4 regions of the Sporosarcina sp. OR05 genome follow, and region 3 is predicted to be linked to each of the others. Evidence: riboswitches for the same ligand, from Rfam matches in the RefSeq annotation. Region 3 holds a riboswitch; each other region holds the start of a gene.
What was found. Region 3 has a riboswitch for S-adenosylmethionine ahead of NRI27_RS08850 (bifunctional homocysteine S-methyltransferase/methylenetetrahydrofolate reductase). Riboswitches for the same ligand answer to the same signal wherever they lie in the genome.
Positions count from the first base shown of each region.

Region 1 (4,329 bases), on a different contig from region 3:
TTTGACACCACCGAATAGTGTAAAAATCATTTGGGGCGTCATCCAATCTTCCATTGCATTGATTTTGCTCTCTGTCAATGGATTGACCGCGTTGCAAAACACAATCATTATTGCAGCGTTGCCATTCTCTTTCATTATCTTGCTAATGGTTGTATCGCTCATTAAAGATATGAATGCAGAATTGAAGCTTTCTAAAACAAAGAAATAATAGCAAAACCGCGTGGAGCCAAGGCCTAAGCCTCTTGCTTTCACGCGGTTTTTTTCACTTTATCGTTAGCTTAGAACAGGAACTGGCTTTAGCTGACGTATTATATGCACAAGATCTGCGACCATGGCGCTGCCGGTAGGATACATCCCTGCTCCTGGACCAATTAACGTCAACTTCCCTAAATAATCCGTTTCGACGATAATCGCATTATCGACGCCATCAATTGCATAAAAAGGATGTTCAGCGTCTAATAGGACTGGACCTACTTTACCTGACAACTTCCCCTCATCGTCAATTCGGATGTCCGCTACGTGACGATAGCGAAGTTCAGCTTTTGAAGCTTCCAACACATCGTCGGTTTGGATATGATCAATCCCAACGACTGACACTTCTTCCCATTCAGGCTGTTCATCAAACGCTAATGAGCTGACAACCATTAATTTATAAAACGCATCAAATCCACTTATATCATCTGTCGGATCTGCTTCAGCAAACCCCTTTTTTTGAGCATGATGAAGGGCTTCTTCAAAAGTAACTCCTTCATCTCGCATCGCAGTCAAGATAAAATTAGATGTCCCATTTAAAATGCCCTGCACCCGATGGACACGATCCCCCGCCAACAGATTTTCGATTGTCCGGATAATTGGAATACCACCAGCCGTTGTCGCTTCGAAACCGACTTGTACGTCTCTGAATTCTGCGTGTTTCAATAAAGCTGGGCCATGTTTGGCAAACATCTTTTTATTAGCCGTAATGATATGGATTCCCTTTTCAATCGCCTGCGACAAATACGTGTACGCCGGCTCTTCATCCACAATTGCCTCAAAAATGATATCGATTTCTGGATCGTTCAAGATGTCGTCAATCGAATATGTTACGAGGACACTCGGAGCGACCGCCCTGTTCTTTGTAACGTCTCTTACTAAAATAGAAGCAATTTCAATCGTATAGCCTGTATGTTGTTTCAATTGCTGCCTTTTTTCGTTTACGATCTTATAAACGCCTTCTCCGACAGTTCCGAAGCCGATTATAGCGGCTTTTATTGACGGTATGCCGCCACCTCCCTATAATCTTTCGCTGCTGTAGCCTCTTTTCCTTGTCATGTACTAAAGAAAAGGAGACCTCCCCCTTATCGCTGCGTCACAGGTACCGCTTTTGCAATTGCCTGTTCAAGATCAGCAATAATGTCTTCAGGTGATTCAAGACCAACCGATAGGCGAATCAACTCTTCAGGCACACCTGAATTTTTCAAGTCCTCTGCAGAGAGTTGCTGATGCGTCGTAGAAGCCGGATGGATAATGAGAGACTTTGCATCACCCACATTCGCCACATGAGACCAAAGGGTAATGTTGTCAATCACTTTACGACCTGCTTCACGCCCGCCTTTGATGCCGAAAACAATAATTGAGCCGAAGAATCCATTCTTCAAGTATTTCTTCGCATTCTCATGTGTCGGATGGTTTTCAAGGCCTGCATATGTCACCCATTCAACAGACGGATGAGCCTGTAAGAACGCGGCAACTTTTTGCGCATTTTCGTTATGACGCGGAATTCTTAAGTGCAAAGTTTCTAGACCTTGCAGGAAGTTGAATGCACTATCCGCATCTAAGCAAGGGCCGAAATCACGTAACAATTGCACACGAAGCTTTGTCGCAAACGCTGCAGTTGCTGCATCAATACCATAACGTAGACCATTGTAAGTACCATCTGGTTCTGTGAAACCTGGGAACTTGCCTCGTGTCCAGTCGAATTTCCCTGCATCTACGACGACACCACCAATTGTTGTACCATGTCCTCCAATCCATTTTGTCGCAGAATGAATGACTACGTCTGCACCAAATTCGATTGGATTTGATCCGTATGGGGATGCAAATGTGTTATCAATGAGGAACGGTATTTCGTTTTCATGGGCAATGTTAGCGACCGCTTCAATGTCGAGCACCTGTAGGCTCGGATTTCCAATTGTTTCAGCAAAAATGGCTTTCGTTTTATCCGAAATGGCCGCGCGGAAGTTCTCAGGATCCGCAGCGTCAACAAATTTCACAGTAATTCCGTAACGAGGGAGTGTCACGGCGAATAAATTATACGTACCACCATATAAATTGCTTGCTGCAACAATTTCATCTCCTGCACCTGCAATATTTAAAATGGAAAATGCAATAGCTGCCATTCCTGAAGAGAGCGCAACTGCAGCAGTGCCTCCTTCGAGTAACGCGACGCGTTCTTCAAAAACAGAGACCGTCGGATTTGTAATGCGCGTGTAAATATTGCCTGCTTCTTGCAAGCCAAAAAGGTTTTGGGCGTGTTCAGTATCGCGGAAAACAAAAGCGGTTGTACGGTGAATCGGCACTGCGCGTGAACCTGTGTGAGGATCCGGCTTTTGGCCACCGTGTAAAAGAAGAGTTTCAGGTTGAAGTGAGTTGTTCGTCATTGTCATTACCTCCAAAAGTTTTTTTAAGATGAATGAGTTCGATGCGGAGGCGATGGGGTTTTAGGAATAAAAAAATAACCCCTTTCGCTAAGAAGAGGGTTACGCTTACGCTTATTCCTCCCCTTATCTTTCAGTCCGTTCGCACGAATCTGTAGGAAGTAGCACCTTTGCAAGTTCATCACTTGCCGGTTGCCGGGCATCGCAGGGCCTAGTCCCTCCGCCGCTCTTGATAAGAGTATGGGTATTCAGTTTTTCATCTTGTGCTACAGTATAGGCTTCTTTTTTTTCAATGTCAAGTAGTTTTATAGAATTTTTCTGAACCTTGTATTTACACTGAGTGTTATGATAGGGGTATGTTATTTTACTAACAACGACTTACCTTTCTAGTGTGTACGTCTATTTTTAATTTGGAGGAATTCCTATGACAATATGGATTATCGGCATCATTCTATTTGGTTACTTGGTTGGCTGCCTACATGGATCGACGGTAGCGCAATGGTTTTCTGGGGTTAATCTAAAAGAATCCGGTGTGAAAAATGCAGGTGCATCGAATGCTACAATCGTATTAGGCAAACGGTTTGGCGCACTTGTCGCAATTATTGATATCGGCAAAGGAATTTTTGCAATCCTTGCCGTGCGCTTTATTGCCGAGCGTGTAGGTTTTTCAGTTGAGTCATTAACTGCCCTATTATTTTTGGTAAGTGTGGCAGTCGTTTTCGGCCACAATTTTCCGTTTCATATGAAATTCAATGGCGGGAAAGGGACTGCTACCATTATCGGAGTGTTATTTGCTCTTGACTGGCGCTTCGGTCTTGCAGGACTTCTTTTATTTATAATCTTTGCATTGCTCACAGACATTCTTGTGTTTGGCGTCCTGATGCTGTACGGAACATTTCTCGCTGCTGCCATCTGGATGGTCGGTGTTTGGCCAATTGTAATCGCTATTGCCCTTTTCGTGATGGCTATTTGGAAGCACGGAGAAAACATTCAACGGATACGTAATGGAACCGAACCAAGGATTCGTGCGGTTTTCAAGAAGAAGTGAGCAATCCTTAAATATAAAAACCCGTATGAAGACAAGTATCACGAACTTGTTTTCATACGGGTTTATATTATTTTTTAATAAAATCAAACGAGAAATTCCAGTGAGTTCATCGTTTAAGATATTCTTTTAACTCTTTTTCGATGTCTTAAGCGAGTACTGCACCAGTGGCTATTGGTATGAAGATCAATGAGCAAGTCGTTCCTTATGGGGCAGGTGAATGGGATACTCTTCTTGATGGCTCTCTTTACGTTTCAACAACTGGTACTAGTACACCAACAGTTACTTCAGGAGGCGGGGATCTTCGGGTTTGTATAGGCGGTGTTGACGCAGGTAATACAATAAACTTCTCAGTTGTAAAAGCGTCTACGAAGCAAATAATTGTCCATTTATTTGATGTAAACACTGGTTCTACAGAATCTGAATATAAGTGTTTGCCTAAATTTGATGTAAGACCTTATGTTGATAGTAATGGAAAGTTTGATTTATATGTTACAGCAAAAGGGAGATACAGTGACGTAATTCGTATAGTGATAGAGGATTGAGAAAGGTTAATTGTCTCCTGAAATTTGTACATCAACGGTAAATGGATTAAAATTATTGTTCTTGGAAGCAATATTTACAATGTCTTGGATGTCTTTTATGACT
Region 1 is NZ_JANKJL010000008.1:3,125-7,453, reverse strand. It holds gene NRI27_RS12180 (BCCT family transporter) at 1-208, shown strand, start outside; gene NRI27_RS12175 (homoserine dehydrogenase) at 274-1,260, opposite strand; gene NRI27_RS12170 (O-acetylhomoserine aminocarboxypropyltransferase/cysteine synthase family protein) at 1,338-2,639, opposite strand; SAM riboswitch class I at 2,760-2,875, opposite strand; gene NRI27_RS12165 (glycerol-3-phosphate acyltransferase) at 3,061-3,684, shown strand; gene NRI27_RS12160 (hypothetical protein) at 3,849-4,226, shown strand; gene NRI27_RS12155 (hypothetical protein) at 4,233-4,329, opposite strand, start outside.
Region 1: linked by a shared signal. The riboswitch ahead of NRI27_RS12170 (O-acetylhomoserine aminocarboxypropyltransferase/cysteine synthase family protein) and the one ahead of NRI27_RS08850 (bifunctional homocysteine S-methyltransferase/methylenetetrahydrofolate reductase) in region 3 are both predicted to bind S-adenosylmethionine.

Region 2 (4,329 bases), on a different contig from region 3:
GCGTCCGCAGTCAAGAATACGATTGCTTTCGGATGACCAGCGACAGAAGGTGTCACGATGTTTTCAATGTTGTGGATCGGATATGCCGCACGTGTGTTTTCAGTCAATGAATTATCGTCATAGTCCGGTACTCGTGTTTCTTCGTCTACCACTACGTTCTCTAAAACTGAACCAAATTGGATTGCACCAAAGATTTCAGGTTCTTTTTCTTGTGATAAATTGATACATTTCGCGTAACATCCACCTTCGATATTGAATACGCCATTATCTGACCAACCGTGCTCATCATCACCGATCAATTTACGGTGAGCATCTGCTGATAGGGTAGTTTTACCAGTACCTGATAATCCAAAGAATAAAGCTACGTCGCCTTCTTCTCCAACGTTTGCGGAGCAATGCATTGGAAGAATTCCTTGTTCAGGAAGCAAGTAGTTCATAACAGAGAAAATAGATTTTTTCATTTCTCCAGCATATTCTGTGCCACCAATTAACACAATTCGCTTCTCAAGTGATACAATGATAAATGTTTCGGATTTTGTGCCGTCAACAGCAGGATCTGCTTTGAAAGATGGAGCAGCAAGAATCGTAAATTGTGCTTCGTGTGTTTTCAACTCTTCCGCAGTTGGGCGGATGAATAGATTGTGGACAAACAAGTTTTGCCACGCGTATTCATTAATCACTTGAAGTGACAATTGAGAGTCTTTATCTGCACCTGCAAAGCCTTTGAATACGAACAATTCGTCTTTCGTTTTCAAGTGATTTAGTACTTTCGTATATAGGGAATCGAAAATTTCAGATGAGATCGGGCGATTCACTTTGCCCCAATCGATTTTATCTTTTGTTGAAGCTTCTTCTACAATATATTTATCTTCTGGTGAACGGCCAGTGTACTTTCCAGTTTTTGCAGTAATTGCGCCATCTGATGAAAGTTTCGCTTCTCCGCGAGCAGTCGCCTTTTCAACCAATTCCGCCACTGAAGGCTGTACATTGACGTTGTTGCCTGAGAGCAACTCGTTTAGTCCATTTTCAATTTTCGCTGAGATCATAGTATCTTACCGTCCTTTGCATGTAATCCCATCGTGTGGGTTTCATCACATTTCCGTAAATAGTATAACACATTTAGAATAATAATCTATACTAATTAAAAACTCAAGCACTAAACTCAGAAAAGATTTGACAAAATCCAATCTTTTTCGTAGCATAGGTAAATGAACGGATACTCTTATCCCGAGCTGGCGGAGGGACAGGCCCTATGAAGCCCGGCAACCTGCGCGGACATTGTCTGCGAAAAGGTGCCAAACCTGGAGCAAGGTACGATTCCTTGGACGATAAGAGTGAAAGGTGCTGCTTTTGAAATCATGCCTTTCCTCATGTATTTACGTGAGCGAAGGGCTTTTTATATTTATTTAGCTTTATGTCAATGATTGTAGAGGGAGAGACGTGTAAGACGGTCAACGAACCTCTAGCTGGCGTTTGAAATGCCTACTAAATAAATATAAGCCTACGGCGGAAGTCAAAATTTGCCGAGGCCTAATCGATTTTATATGCCCTTAATCCTTGTGTATGTTGACGTCGACTCTCTTCAGGCGTGGAACAAAACTGGGACAAATAGAGTACCGTATCAATATTTGCAAGCTGTTAAGGAGGAAATTACATTGACTAATCGCCGTTTGTTTACATCAGAATCGGTAACTGAAGGACATCCTGACAAAATGTGTGACCAAATCTCGGATGCCATTTTGGATGCAATCCTTGAAGAAGACCCGAATGCACGTGTTGCGTGTGAAACGACCATTACAACTGGTCTCGTGCTCGTCATTGGGGAAATTACTACAACAACGTATGTGGATATTCCAAAAGTTGTTCGTGATACTGTGAAGGAAATTGGGTACACGCGTGCTAAATTTGGTTTCGATTGGGAGACATCTTCCGTCTTGACATCGATCGATGAACAGTCACCGGATATTGCAGCAAGTGTCGACCAAGCACTTGAAGCGCGTGAAGGAACAATGACAGATGAGGAACTTGAAGCAATTGGAGCTGGGGACCAAGGATTAATGTTCGGTTTTGCGTGTAATGAAACACCTGAACTCATGCCGTTGCCAATTAGTTTATCCCATAAACTTTCACGTAGACTAGCGTACGTGCGTAAAGAAGAAATTCTTTCCTATTTACGTCCGGACGGTAAAACGCAAGTGACCGTTGAGTATGACGAAAACGACAAACCAGTTCGCATCGATACAATTGTTATCTCAACACAACATCACCCGGATACGCCACTTGCACAAATACAAAAAGAAATAAAAGAGCATGTTATTCTGCCAGTCGTCCCTGCGGAATTGTTAGATGATGAAACAAAATACTTCATTAATCCATCTGGCCGTTTCGTTATCGGTGGACCTCAAGGGGACGCTGGTCTAACAGGACGGAAAATCATCGTTGATACGTATGGCGGTTACGCCCGTCATGGTGGCGGTGCATTTTCAGGGAAAGACGCGACAAAAGTGGACCGCTCTGCATCTTACGCGGCACGCTATGTGGCAAAAAATATCGTAGCAGCAGGATTGGCTGAACGTTGTGAAGTGCAACTCGCATATGCAATTGGTGTTGCTAAGCCAGTATCCATTTCCATCGATACATTCGGCACAGGAAAAGTCGCTGAAAGCAAGCTCGTTGAAATTGTTCGAGAATTGTTCGACCTTCGTCCAGCAGGCATCATTAAAATGCTTGACCTTCGTCGTCCAATCTACAAACAAACAGCTGCTTATGGACATTTTGGGCGTACGGATATCGAATTGCCATGGGAACAAACAGATAAAGCGGCTGCGTTAGTGGAAAAAGCTGGCGTTGTCACGCAATAAGTATCTACAAACCGGGAAGCATCCTTGCTTCTCGGTTTTTTTGGCTACAGTGGACACCGTAATAGTAGGAAACTATTCCATTAGCAAAGCGTCTAAATCTATAAGTCGGAGGAGGGTGAGGGGTGTAGTTGGCTTTGAGCATTTTATTATTATTGGTCATTGGCGGGATAGCACTAGTTAGCATAGCAGCGATTATCATCCTATTAGTAGCAGTTAAGAAATAAAGGTGCAGCTCGAGTGAGCAGCACCTGTTTCAGTCTTAAATGGTATTTTAATGTTACAAGCTATCACAATTCGTCTCTAACGACCCGTTTACTTTTGCATTTGCTTATATATTTGCCCTTTTTCGATGTAACTGTTGACAACGCGTTCCATTTCTTTGCGATCCTCTTCATTTAAATCGCGGACAACTTTGGCAGGAGACCCTAATGCAAGGCAACCAGGTGGGATTTTCTTACCCGGAGGAACAAGCGCTCCTGCGCCGATGAAGGCACCTTCACCAATTTCAGCACCATCGAGAATAATGGAACCCATTCCAATGAGCGCTCCTTTTCGAATAATACAGCTATGTAATAATGCTTTATGGCCAACTGTTACATCGTCTTCAATGAGTAGTGTCTTCCCTGGACTTTGATGAAGACAACTGAGGTCTTGAATGCTAACTCGTTCACCAATAATTGTTGGCGCAACATCACCACGAATGACCGTATTAAACCAAATCGAACTGTTTGCGCCAATCGTGACATCCCCAGTAATTGTCGCGTATTCTGCCACATAGACAGAAGGATCGATTTGTGGTGACTTTCCATTGTATGGATAAATCATCAACATCTCCTCTTTCCTTAAAATCGTGTATAATTTATCGTATCATAAATCCTTTCCGTACAGAAAGGGAATCTCTTTCTTGTAGCGAAAGGAACGGAGGTGAGACGCATGTGGAAATGGGAAGCGGAAGGACAGCCAAAAGCAGTCGTCGTCATTGTCCATAGTGCATATGAACATCATAGGAGGTATGCATGGCTCATTCAAAAGCTGCGTAATGGCGGTTTTCATGTTGTCACGACTGACTTGCCTGGACATGGTGCCGAAAGTGGAAGAAAGACGCATGATGAATCGTTTGCTTCTTACATAGAGCACATTAAGAAATTAATAGAAGTAGCATTGCAAGACAATTTGCCTCTTTTTGTAGTAGGGCATGGTCTCGGTGCAACATTGGTTATGGACATTTTGCAAAAAGAAAAACTGGAATGTGCGGGCGTAATCCTCAGTTCTCCATGGCTAGCACTGTCCCATCAACCCCCGAGACTTTCAGGGATGTTAACAAAGTTGTCGAGCTCCATGAAAGTGAAGCATGACGTGACGATTGAATTGTTGACGCGCAACTATGATATGTATGTCGAGTTTCAAAACGATAGGCATTATAGTTCCACAGTTGTTGCTTCTTGGTATCGTGAGCTACAAGCGATGA
Region 2 is NZ_JANKJL010000002.1:22,796-27,124, forward strand. It holds gene pckA (phosphoenolpyruvate carboxykinase (ATP)) at 1-1,046, opposite strand, end outside; SAM riboswitch class I at 1,220-1,335, shown strand; gene metK (methionine adenosyltransferase) at 1,656-2,861, shown strand; gene NRI27_RS04360 (gamma carbonic anhydrase) at 3,174-3,686, opposite strand; gene NRI27_RS04365 (alpha/beta hydrolase) at 3,795-4,329, shown strand, end outside.
Region 2: linked by a shared signal. The riboswitch ahead of metK (methionine adenosyltransferase) and the one ahead of NRI27_RS08850 (bifunctional homocysteine S-methyltransferase/methylenetetrahydrofolate reductase) in region 3 are both predicted to bind S-adenosylmethionine.

Region 3 (4,329 bases):
ACTGTATTCACGCGATCGTCATACGTATGCGAAGTTGTAATGCTTTCATGATGCGCTGCGGATGTGTTGATGTTGTGGTTATACCGATCGACACCCGCTTCCTTGAGCCGTTTTGCCTGCTCCGGCTTTAGAATACCGAGACATGCACAAACGGTCATGTCTTGGTGCTTCGCTTTAATTTCCTTAACGGAATCAATGACAATCTCTAGTTCACGGTTTACCGGTCCCCGGCCGCTCGCCACGATGCAATATGTCCCCGCATTGACAGAAGCTGCACGTTCAGCACCAGCCACAATTTCTTCTTGCTTCATCATCGCATACTTTTCAATCGGTGCTTTTGATACGATCGACTGCGCACAATAGCCACAGTTTTCCGGACAGAGCCCTGATTTTGTATTGATAATCATATTTAACTTCACTTTGTTGCCATAATAGTGCTTTCGAATTTTATACGATGCGTGTAAAAGCGGCAATAAGTCTTCATCCGGACTGTTTAAAATGGCCAGCCCTTCCTCATCCGTCAACGTTCCCCCAGCTAACACCCGCTCTGCCCATTCCTCATAATTTGTCACGTCGTACGCCTCACTTTCAATACTTTATACATGCGGTGCCCAAAAATTCCTGCGAGCACAGACAATATAATATCTTTCGGTAGTGGTGGAATCATCCAAGCCCAAGCGACCTTGTATGTAAACACATCAGGAGCAGCCGCCCAAAGTTTATAAGCTGCATACATCCAATTTGTACCGATTAAATAATTGATTGTCATTCCAAAAAGACTAGCGAAAACGTAGCTTCGTAAACTTCCGTTCTTCTCAACAATTTTACCTACCACATACGCAACAAGGATATATGAAAGGATAAAACCAAAAGTTGGCAGTAAAATCGCACCAAATCCTCCATTGAATTTCGCAAACACAGGTGCTCCAGCTAATCCGACAAACATGTAAACTGTCATAGAAATCGCACCTAAGCGGCTTCCCAGTATGAGTCCTGAGAGAACTGCAAAGAATGTTTGTAACGTAATTGGCACGCCCCCTACGACCAAGAACGGAACAAACGACGTAATATTTGCACCAATCATCATCAATGCGGCAAACATTCCGCAATAGACAAGGCTTAATGCACTCATTGTGCTTTTAGGTTTCACTGTAGTTGTTGTCATCGTACACCTCTTATTTGTTAAGTTATCTATTTCAGAATAAAAGTTAACACATTTTGTGTCAACCTATTTTTTATATCAGTTAACCTAAATAAAAAAATCGACGGTTAGTTAACCATCGACTTCACTTCGTTATTGACCATCTTCGCTTTTCGGGAATAAAAAATGTGCGATTACACCACTTAAGATGGCAGCTCCAATTGTAATCCACACACGTGATGTACCTGGTACTTCTTGAAAATTCTTATGTAGCATATACCATGCGATCCCCGCCACTAATAATGCAATCGGGACTGTAAATTTAAAAATCCTCACTACCTTCACCTTCCACTCTTTGTTCTACAATCATTCTATCATGATTAGCCAATTTGTCGGATACAAGACTATACAATTTCACTTGTAATTCTTATTAAACATCGAGTTTCCTCTCTAAGCGGACGCGTTTCGCTTGCACACCTTCAATCAAGGAAACTGTGAAGGGGAAGCTTCACCTTAATTTCTTTAATTTCAGAAATTAATGCGGCAGTTTATTTCTTCACTTAGCTCATTCCAGGGTTTTCAGCTCGCGCTGTTCTTGCAGGAAATACCGTAACGAAGTATGACTTATACAAACAAAAGCTTAGCGTTGAGAGCTCACCTTTGTACATCGCCGTCTTCTACAATCCCTGCGAACGTTTTCTAAAGATAAGAGGCAAATAAGTTATCGGTACAAACTAGTTGGCTGGAGTGCAGGCGCCGACTCCTGCGGGGGAATAGCACGAATGGTGAGACCCCGCAGGGAAAGCCGTCACGCAGAACGGCTTTTGCGAGCAAAAGCGTAGCGTTGGGAGCAAGGATGCCTTAATTTCTGCAAAGTACGCAGAAATACGGCAAATCGAACTCTTCGTTGTTCGATTGGCTCACCCGTGCCCCGCGGAAAGCGTGCGCCGGAACGCAAGCCAACGGTTTCAAAGAAGTCTACTTGTAAAAGTGGTTAATCAACAGACCCGATAAACGAAACCCCTATTGACGGATTGACCAATTAGCGGTATGATGTGTTAAATTATTCGAACAACTGCATATCATTTTCTTATCTAGAGAAGCTGAGGGACTGGCCCGAAGAAGCTTCAGCAACCAGCCGTTAACGGTCAGGTGCTAATTCCAGCAGGTCTTTCGCGGCCTGGCAGATGAGAAGGTAGCGAGCCATCGCATTTTCAAAGCCTTCTTTTCGAGAAGGCTTTTTTCGTTTTCATACAGGTCTGACTTATTAGAAGAAGGGATGAATTCACAATGAACTTACTTGAGAATCTAAAGAACAATGTATTGGTAGCGGATGGTGCGATGGGAACTGTGCTTTATTCGCACGGAATTGATTTTTGCTATGAAGAATTAAACGTTGAGAAACCTGAAATTATAGAGAAAATCCACCTTGACTATATTGCAGCAGGCGCAGATATCATTCAAACAAATACATATAGCGCAAACGCCCTGAAACTTGCCCGCTACGGTATGGAAAACCGGGTGAAAGAATTTAACGAGGCAGCCATTCAAATTGCGAAACGTGCAGCTGCACAAGGCAACCAATACGTACTTGGGACAATCGGTGGTTTGCGTGGTATCCGAAAAAGTGATGCCTCACTTGCTGACGTATTAGCGATTGTCCGAGAACAGGCAGATACATTATTAGCAGGCGATCCTGATGGCTTGCTGCTCGAAACGTATTACGATTTTGAAGAACTCTCTACAGTTGTTAAAGAACTTCGTAGAATGACGGATCGACCGATTGTGGCACAAGTTTCTATGGATGAACCGGGTGTCTTACAAAACGGCTTGCTGTTAAATGATGCATTGCACCAACTAGAAGCGATCGGTGCCGATGTTGTCGGCGTCAACTGTCGTTTAGGACCTTACCATACGATCCAAGCATTTGAAAAAGTGACATTGCCTGAACGAGCGTTTCTTTCTGCCGCTCCAAACGCAAGCTTACTCGATGTGGAAGACGGCCGCATTGTCTACGTATCAGAAGCGGATTACTTCGGCCGCGCTGCTGCTCTCCTATGTGAAGAAGGTGTTCGTCTCATCGGCGGGTGCTGCGGAACGACACCAAAACATATTGCTGCAGCCAAAAAACATTTGAGTGGGCTTGCACCTATTACAAAAAAAGTCGTTACCCCTGAAAAACCGATCGTTATTCGGGAAGCGGACCCTGCTAAATACGAACCGTTACATGAAAAAGCAAAAACGACTCGAACTGTCATCGTTGAGCTTGATACGCCAAGACATTTGGAAACCGAACAATATTTCATCGGCGCCAACCAATTATACGATGCAGGTGTAGATGCCGTGACGATGGCCGATAATTCACTTGCCTCTCCACGCATTAGCAATATGGCGATGGGTTCAATTATGAAAATGCAACATAACGTTCGTCCACTTGTTCATCTGACGTGCCGTGATCATAACTTGATCGGTTTGCAATCGCATTTGATGGGGCTTGATGCACTCGGCATCCACGATATTCTAGCTGTCACTGGCGATCCGACGAAAGTTGGCGACTTCCCAGGTGCAACAAGTGTGTATGACGTATCCAGCATGGAGTTGCTACAACTGATTAAGCAATTGAATGAAGGCATTTCATTCACAGGCAAGCCATTACGGAAAAAAGCGAAATTCTCCGTCGCAGCAGCGTTTAACCCGAACGTCCGCGTATTGGACCGGGCCGTTCAACGATTGGAAAAGAAAATTGAGTGCGGAGCGGATTATTTCATTACCCAGCCGGTATATACGAAAGAGAAAATCGTGGACATTTATGAAGCGACAAAACATTTGGAAACCCCAATCTTCATTGGCATTATGCCTTTGACAAATATACGGAATGCAGAATTTCTGCACCACGAAGTGCCAGGGATTAAATTATCAGAAGACGTGCTCGAGCGGATGAGAGCATGCGGGGATGACCGTGAGAAAGCGACAAGAGAAGGCGTCGCGATTGCCAAAGAACTGATTGATACAGCAGCAGAGCTCTTTAATGGCATTTACATTATTACACCGTTCCTGCGCTACGATATGTCGCTGGAACTGATTCAACATATTAAGGAACTTGACGCAGAGAAAGAGAGGAATGTTGTCCATGCCTAAGCACCTGATTGAAGAACAACTTGAGAAAAGAATACTCCTTTTGGATGGCG
Region 3 is NZ_JANKJL010000004.1:81,839-86,167, reverse strand. It holds gene bioB (biotin synthase BioB) at 1-572, opposite strand, end outside; gene NRI27_RS08860 (biotin transporter BioY) at 569-1,165, opposite strand; gene NRI27_RS08855 (histidine kinase) at 1,295-1,477, opposite strand; SAM riboswitch class I at 2,229-2,335, shown strand; gene NRI27_RS08850 (bifunctional homocysteine S-methyltransferase/methylenetetrahydrofolate reductase) at 2,432-4,279, shown strand; gene metH (methionine synthase) at 4,272-4,329, shown strand, end outside.

Region 4 (4,329 bases), on a different contig from region 3:
ATCAAGTGCATAGTTGGAGTTAATTAACAACAAGTCACCTTCGTTTTGTTTGTACAACTCCGGCATAAGTGCTGCTTCGTATTCTGCTTCAAACTGTAAGTTTTTCGGATTATCAACGATGTCGTCAAGCTCAGCTTTTACTTTCTCAACACCGTCTGCTAGAGTAATTAAACCTTCTTTTTCCAACATAGAAAGTACACGACCGTGATCGGCTACAGAGTTACTAATGAGGACTGTCGCACCGTCAGGTAGTTCATCAAGTGCTTTGTATTTTTTAGAATAAACGCCGATTGGTTCGATATGAATTGCGCCAGCGTTTGCAAACTCATAGCCAAAGTCTGCAATTTGTCCTTCAAAGTATGGAATGTGCTGGAAGAAGTTTGCGTCTAGCGTGCCTGCATCCAAATCCTTATTCGGCAAAATGTAATCTTGGTATTCTTCAATTTCTAACTCAAAACCTTTTTCTTCAAGCAACGGCTTCGCTTGTTCTAAAATAAGTGCATGTGGCACGTTCGTCGCACCGACAACTAATTTCGTAGACTCTTCTTTTCCGCCACTTGCATTGTTCTTATCGCTTGTTCCGCAAGCTGCTAATGCAAGTACAAGTACTGCTAATAAAATCCCCGCCAAATACTTCTTCATAATTGACTCCCCATTTCTTAGTTGTTTTTTATAATGAACAGGTTTGACCTGACATTCACTTACCGTTTGTCCAACTTACGGACGATGGCATCACCAATGAATTGAAAGATGAAAACGATGACTAATATTAAAATCGTTGCAACGAGAATGACATCATTCTGACTTCGTTGGAATCCTTGGAAATACGCAAGATTCCCTAACCCGCCAGCACCAATAATTCCTGCCATCGCTGTATAGCCGACTAATGCAATGGCTGTAACGGTTATACCGGAGAACAATGCGGGTTTTGATTCGGGCAAAAGTACTTTGAAAATAATCGTACTCGTCTTTGCACCCATTGACCGTGCAGCTTCCAGTACACCTTTATCAATTTCTTGTAAACCGATGAGCACCATACGTGCGTAAAACGGTGCTGCGCCGATAATAAGTGCAGGCAGTGCGGCGTTCGGACCACGCATCGTGCCGACTAGGAAAATCGTTACCGGCACTAACAAGATGATTAAAATAATGAATGGAATTGAACGGAATATGTTGACGACCGCTCCGGTAATGGCATAAGTCAGTTTGTTCGCCCATAATTGGCCAGGACTTGAAAGGAAGAGCACAATACCGAGCGCGATACCGATCACGAACGTGAAGACGGTTGAAACAGCTGTCATATAGAGTGTTTCGATCGTCGCTTCCCACATCTTATCCCATTTAACATTTGGTAAAAGTGTTTCAATCATGGTCGATCACCTCCGTCTGTACGCCTTCGGAATGAAGGAAGTCAATCGCTTCGTTGACGATTGTTGCATCGCCAATCAATTGCAACAGCAATGTCCCATATGCTCCACCTTTTGTGTGCGAAATGTTCCCTTGCACGATGTTGACGTCGATTCCAAATGTACGAATTAAGTTTGCTAATACCGGTTGCTCTGTTCGTTCACCGACGAATACTAATTTTACGAGCGTTCCAGCTGCATGATCGGATTTTAAATGTTCTAACGCTTGTTCTGTGCCGGTCGGTTCTGTCACTTGAGAGACAAAACGCTTTGTAATTGGCGCTTTTGGTGATTGGAACACATCGAGGACGTTCCCGATTTCCACAACTCGCCCCGCTTCCATGACCGCTACACGGTGACAGATCTTACGGATGACATGCATTTCATGTGTGATTAAAACAATGGTCAAACCAAGTCGCTCGTTAATGCTCGTTAACAGATCGAGGATGGCATCCGTCGTTTCCGGATCAAGTGCTGAAGTGGCTTCATCACATAGCAATACTTGTGGATCATTTGCTAACGCCCGGGCAATGCCGACCCGTTGTTTTTGTCCGCCTGACAATTGGGATGGGTACGCATTTTCCCGGCCGTTCAAGCCAACTAAATCAATTAATTCTTGGACTCGACGATCTCTTTCATCCTTTTTGAGGCCTGCAATCTCCAATGGAAAAGCGATATTCTCTTTTACAGTCCGCGACCAAAGCAAATTGAAATGCTGGAACACCATACTAATTTTTTGTCTCGCTTCCCGTAACGCTTTTCCACTAATGGTTGCCATTTCATAACCCGCGACATTTACAGATCCCGAAGTAGGTTGTTCTAAACCATTCAATAATCGGATTAGTGTACTTTTCCCTGCACCGCTATACCCAATAATCCCGAAAATTTCACCAGCATGGATAGCTAGATTGACGTTATCAACAGCCGTTATACTAGTGTTTCCCGAACCAAATATCTTATTTACACTTTTCAACTCGATCATGTTCAATTCACCTCAATACAATCTTGTCCAAAAAGAATAGCCTTTCTGCAGACAAGCAGAAAGGCCAATACGTTATCGTTTATCTCAACGTTCGTCCATTCTCTCATCTCTCAAAGCATGCGCTTTGCGTGATTTGGCACCATTTCACTTTCGTGACGGTTGCCGGGCTTCATCGGGCACTTCCCTCCACCTCTCTTTATAAGAGCGACATATTCAATTTGCGTTAAATTTATTAGATATACTTATACCATAGAACTTTCAATCATGTCAAACCCATTTTTTCTAAAAGATGCGGAATAGATTGAAAAGCATAGATTTTTTCTCGTACATATCCTTCCTTCTGAATGAGCAGGCAAGGAACACTTTCGATTTCATAATCGACGGCGAGATCTTCGATATAATTCAAGTTTGCCTTTCCAATTGGCAACTCTGGTTTCATCACAGAAATGACTTCCATCATTTTTGACGCAACCGCGCAAGTGCCACACATCGGTGTATATAAATAAAACACGCTTAGCGGGAGATCTTTTTTGCTTTGTTCCCATTGTTCACGTGTCCATGTTTGGATCGTGTTCAGTTCTATCACCTTCAAAGTAAAAATTCAGGATGCACATGAAAACCTTCTGCAAGTAAAATTGCTGCAAGCGTGCGATAAGGGGTCGTCTCGACTTGCCTGTAGACGCGTTCCGTGTATAAATGGAGGGCTTCAGGAAATTCTCGTTTAAATAAAGTCCGAATGCTTTCTCCGGAGTCATCTGCATCGACAAAAATATAAATCTGGTCATCTTCATACGGTGCCAGCAACTCTTCAATGCGGTAAGGGCTCACTGTTCCATTCGTACAAATAATCTCGACTGGCTCTGCCAACACTTTTTTCAATCGCTTTCGGTCAGCACCGCCTTCTACGACAACGACTCTACGAAACTCCATTTCCCTGCCTCCTTAGGCCATTAGAAAAAGCGCCGGAAAGCTCCAGCGCTCTAGTTGTGCTTACTCACCGATTGTCATTTTGTCATAGTCTTCAGCAGACATTAATGCATCAAGTTCCGCTTTGTCAGATGCTTCAACGACGATCATCCAAGCGCCTTCATATGGAGATTCGTTCACCAATTCAGGGCTATCTTCCAATTCTTCGTTTACTTCAAGTACTTTTCCGCTGATTGGCGCATATAGCTCAGAAACGGTTTTAACAGATTCTACGCTACCAAATGGCTCGTCCGCTTTCACTTCGTCTCCAACTTGTGGAAGCTCAACAAATACGATATCGCCAAGTTCAGATTGTGCGAAATGTGTAATTCCGATGCGGTAATTACCGTTTTCGTCTTTTACCCACTCATGTTCTTCAGAATAACGCAAGTCTTTAGGTGTGCTCATCCCATAACCCTCCATACGTTTACAATTATTGATTTCCATTCAATTCTTACATATTTCATGCATAAAGACAAGAAACTTAATCATGCGTTCCATGCGGCTTCAAATTGCGCTTCATTAAAGCCGACCGTCACTGTCGTACCATCTGTTACAAGTGGTCGTTTAATGAGCATTCCATCCGATGCGAGTAACGCGATTTTCTCGTCATCTGACATGTTAGGGAGTTTGTCTTTCAAGTTCAATTCTCGGTATTTCATCCCACTGACATTGAAGAATTTTTTGATGTCTAATCCGGAATTGCTGATCATTTGTTGAAGCGTTTCTTTCGTTGGTGGATTTTCAGCAATGTTGATGGATTCGAAGTTCACATCATTGTTCGTTAGCCACTTTTCCGCTTTTTTACACGTTCCACATTTCGGATAGCCGTAATAAGTAATCGTCATCTGCAGCACCTCCACTTTTCTCTAGTATAACAGAGAAAACAGATATTTTTAAAATAGACCGTTCCTTTTCGCTCCAAAAGGCACGCTTTCCGCGGGGCACGGGTGAGCCAATCGAACAACGAAGAGT
Region 4 is NZ_JANKJL010000003.1:270,885-275,213, reverse strand. It holds gene NRI27_RS08400 (MetQ/NlpA family ABC transporter substrate-binding protein) at 1-642, opposite strand, end outside; gene NRI27_RS08395 (methionine ABC transporter permease) at 702-1,370, opposite strand; gene NRI27_RS08390 (methionine ABC transporter ATP-binding protein) at 1,363-2,388, opposite strand; SAM riboswitch class I at 2,489-2,593, opposite strand; gene NRI27_RS08385 (thioredoxin family protein) at 2,651-2,974, opposite strand; gene NRI27_RS08380 (toprim domain-containing protein) at 2,977-3,318, opposite strand; gene gcvH (glycine cleavage system protein GcvH) at 3,379-3,762, opposite strand; gene NRI27_RS08370 (arsenate reductase family protein) at 3,843-4,202, opposite strand.
Region 4: linked by a shared signal. The riboswitch ahead of NRI27_RS08390 (methionine ABC transporter ATP-binding protein) and the one ahead of NRI27_RS08850 (bifunctional homocysteine S-methyltransferase/methylenetetrahydrofolate reductase) in region 3 are both predicted to bind S-adenosylmethionine.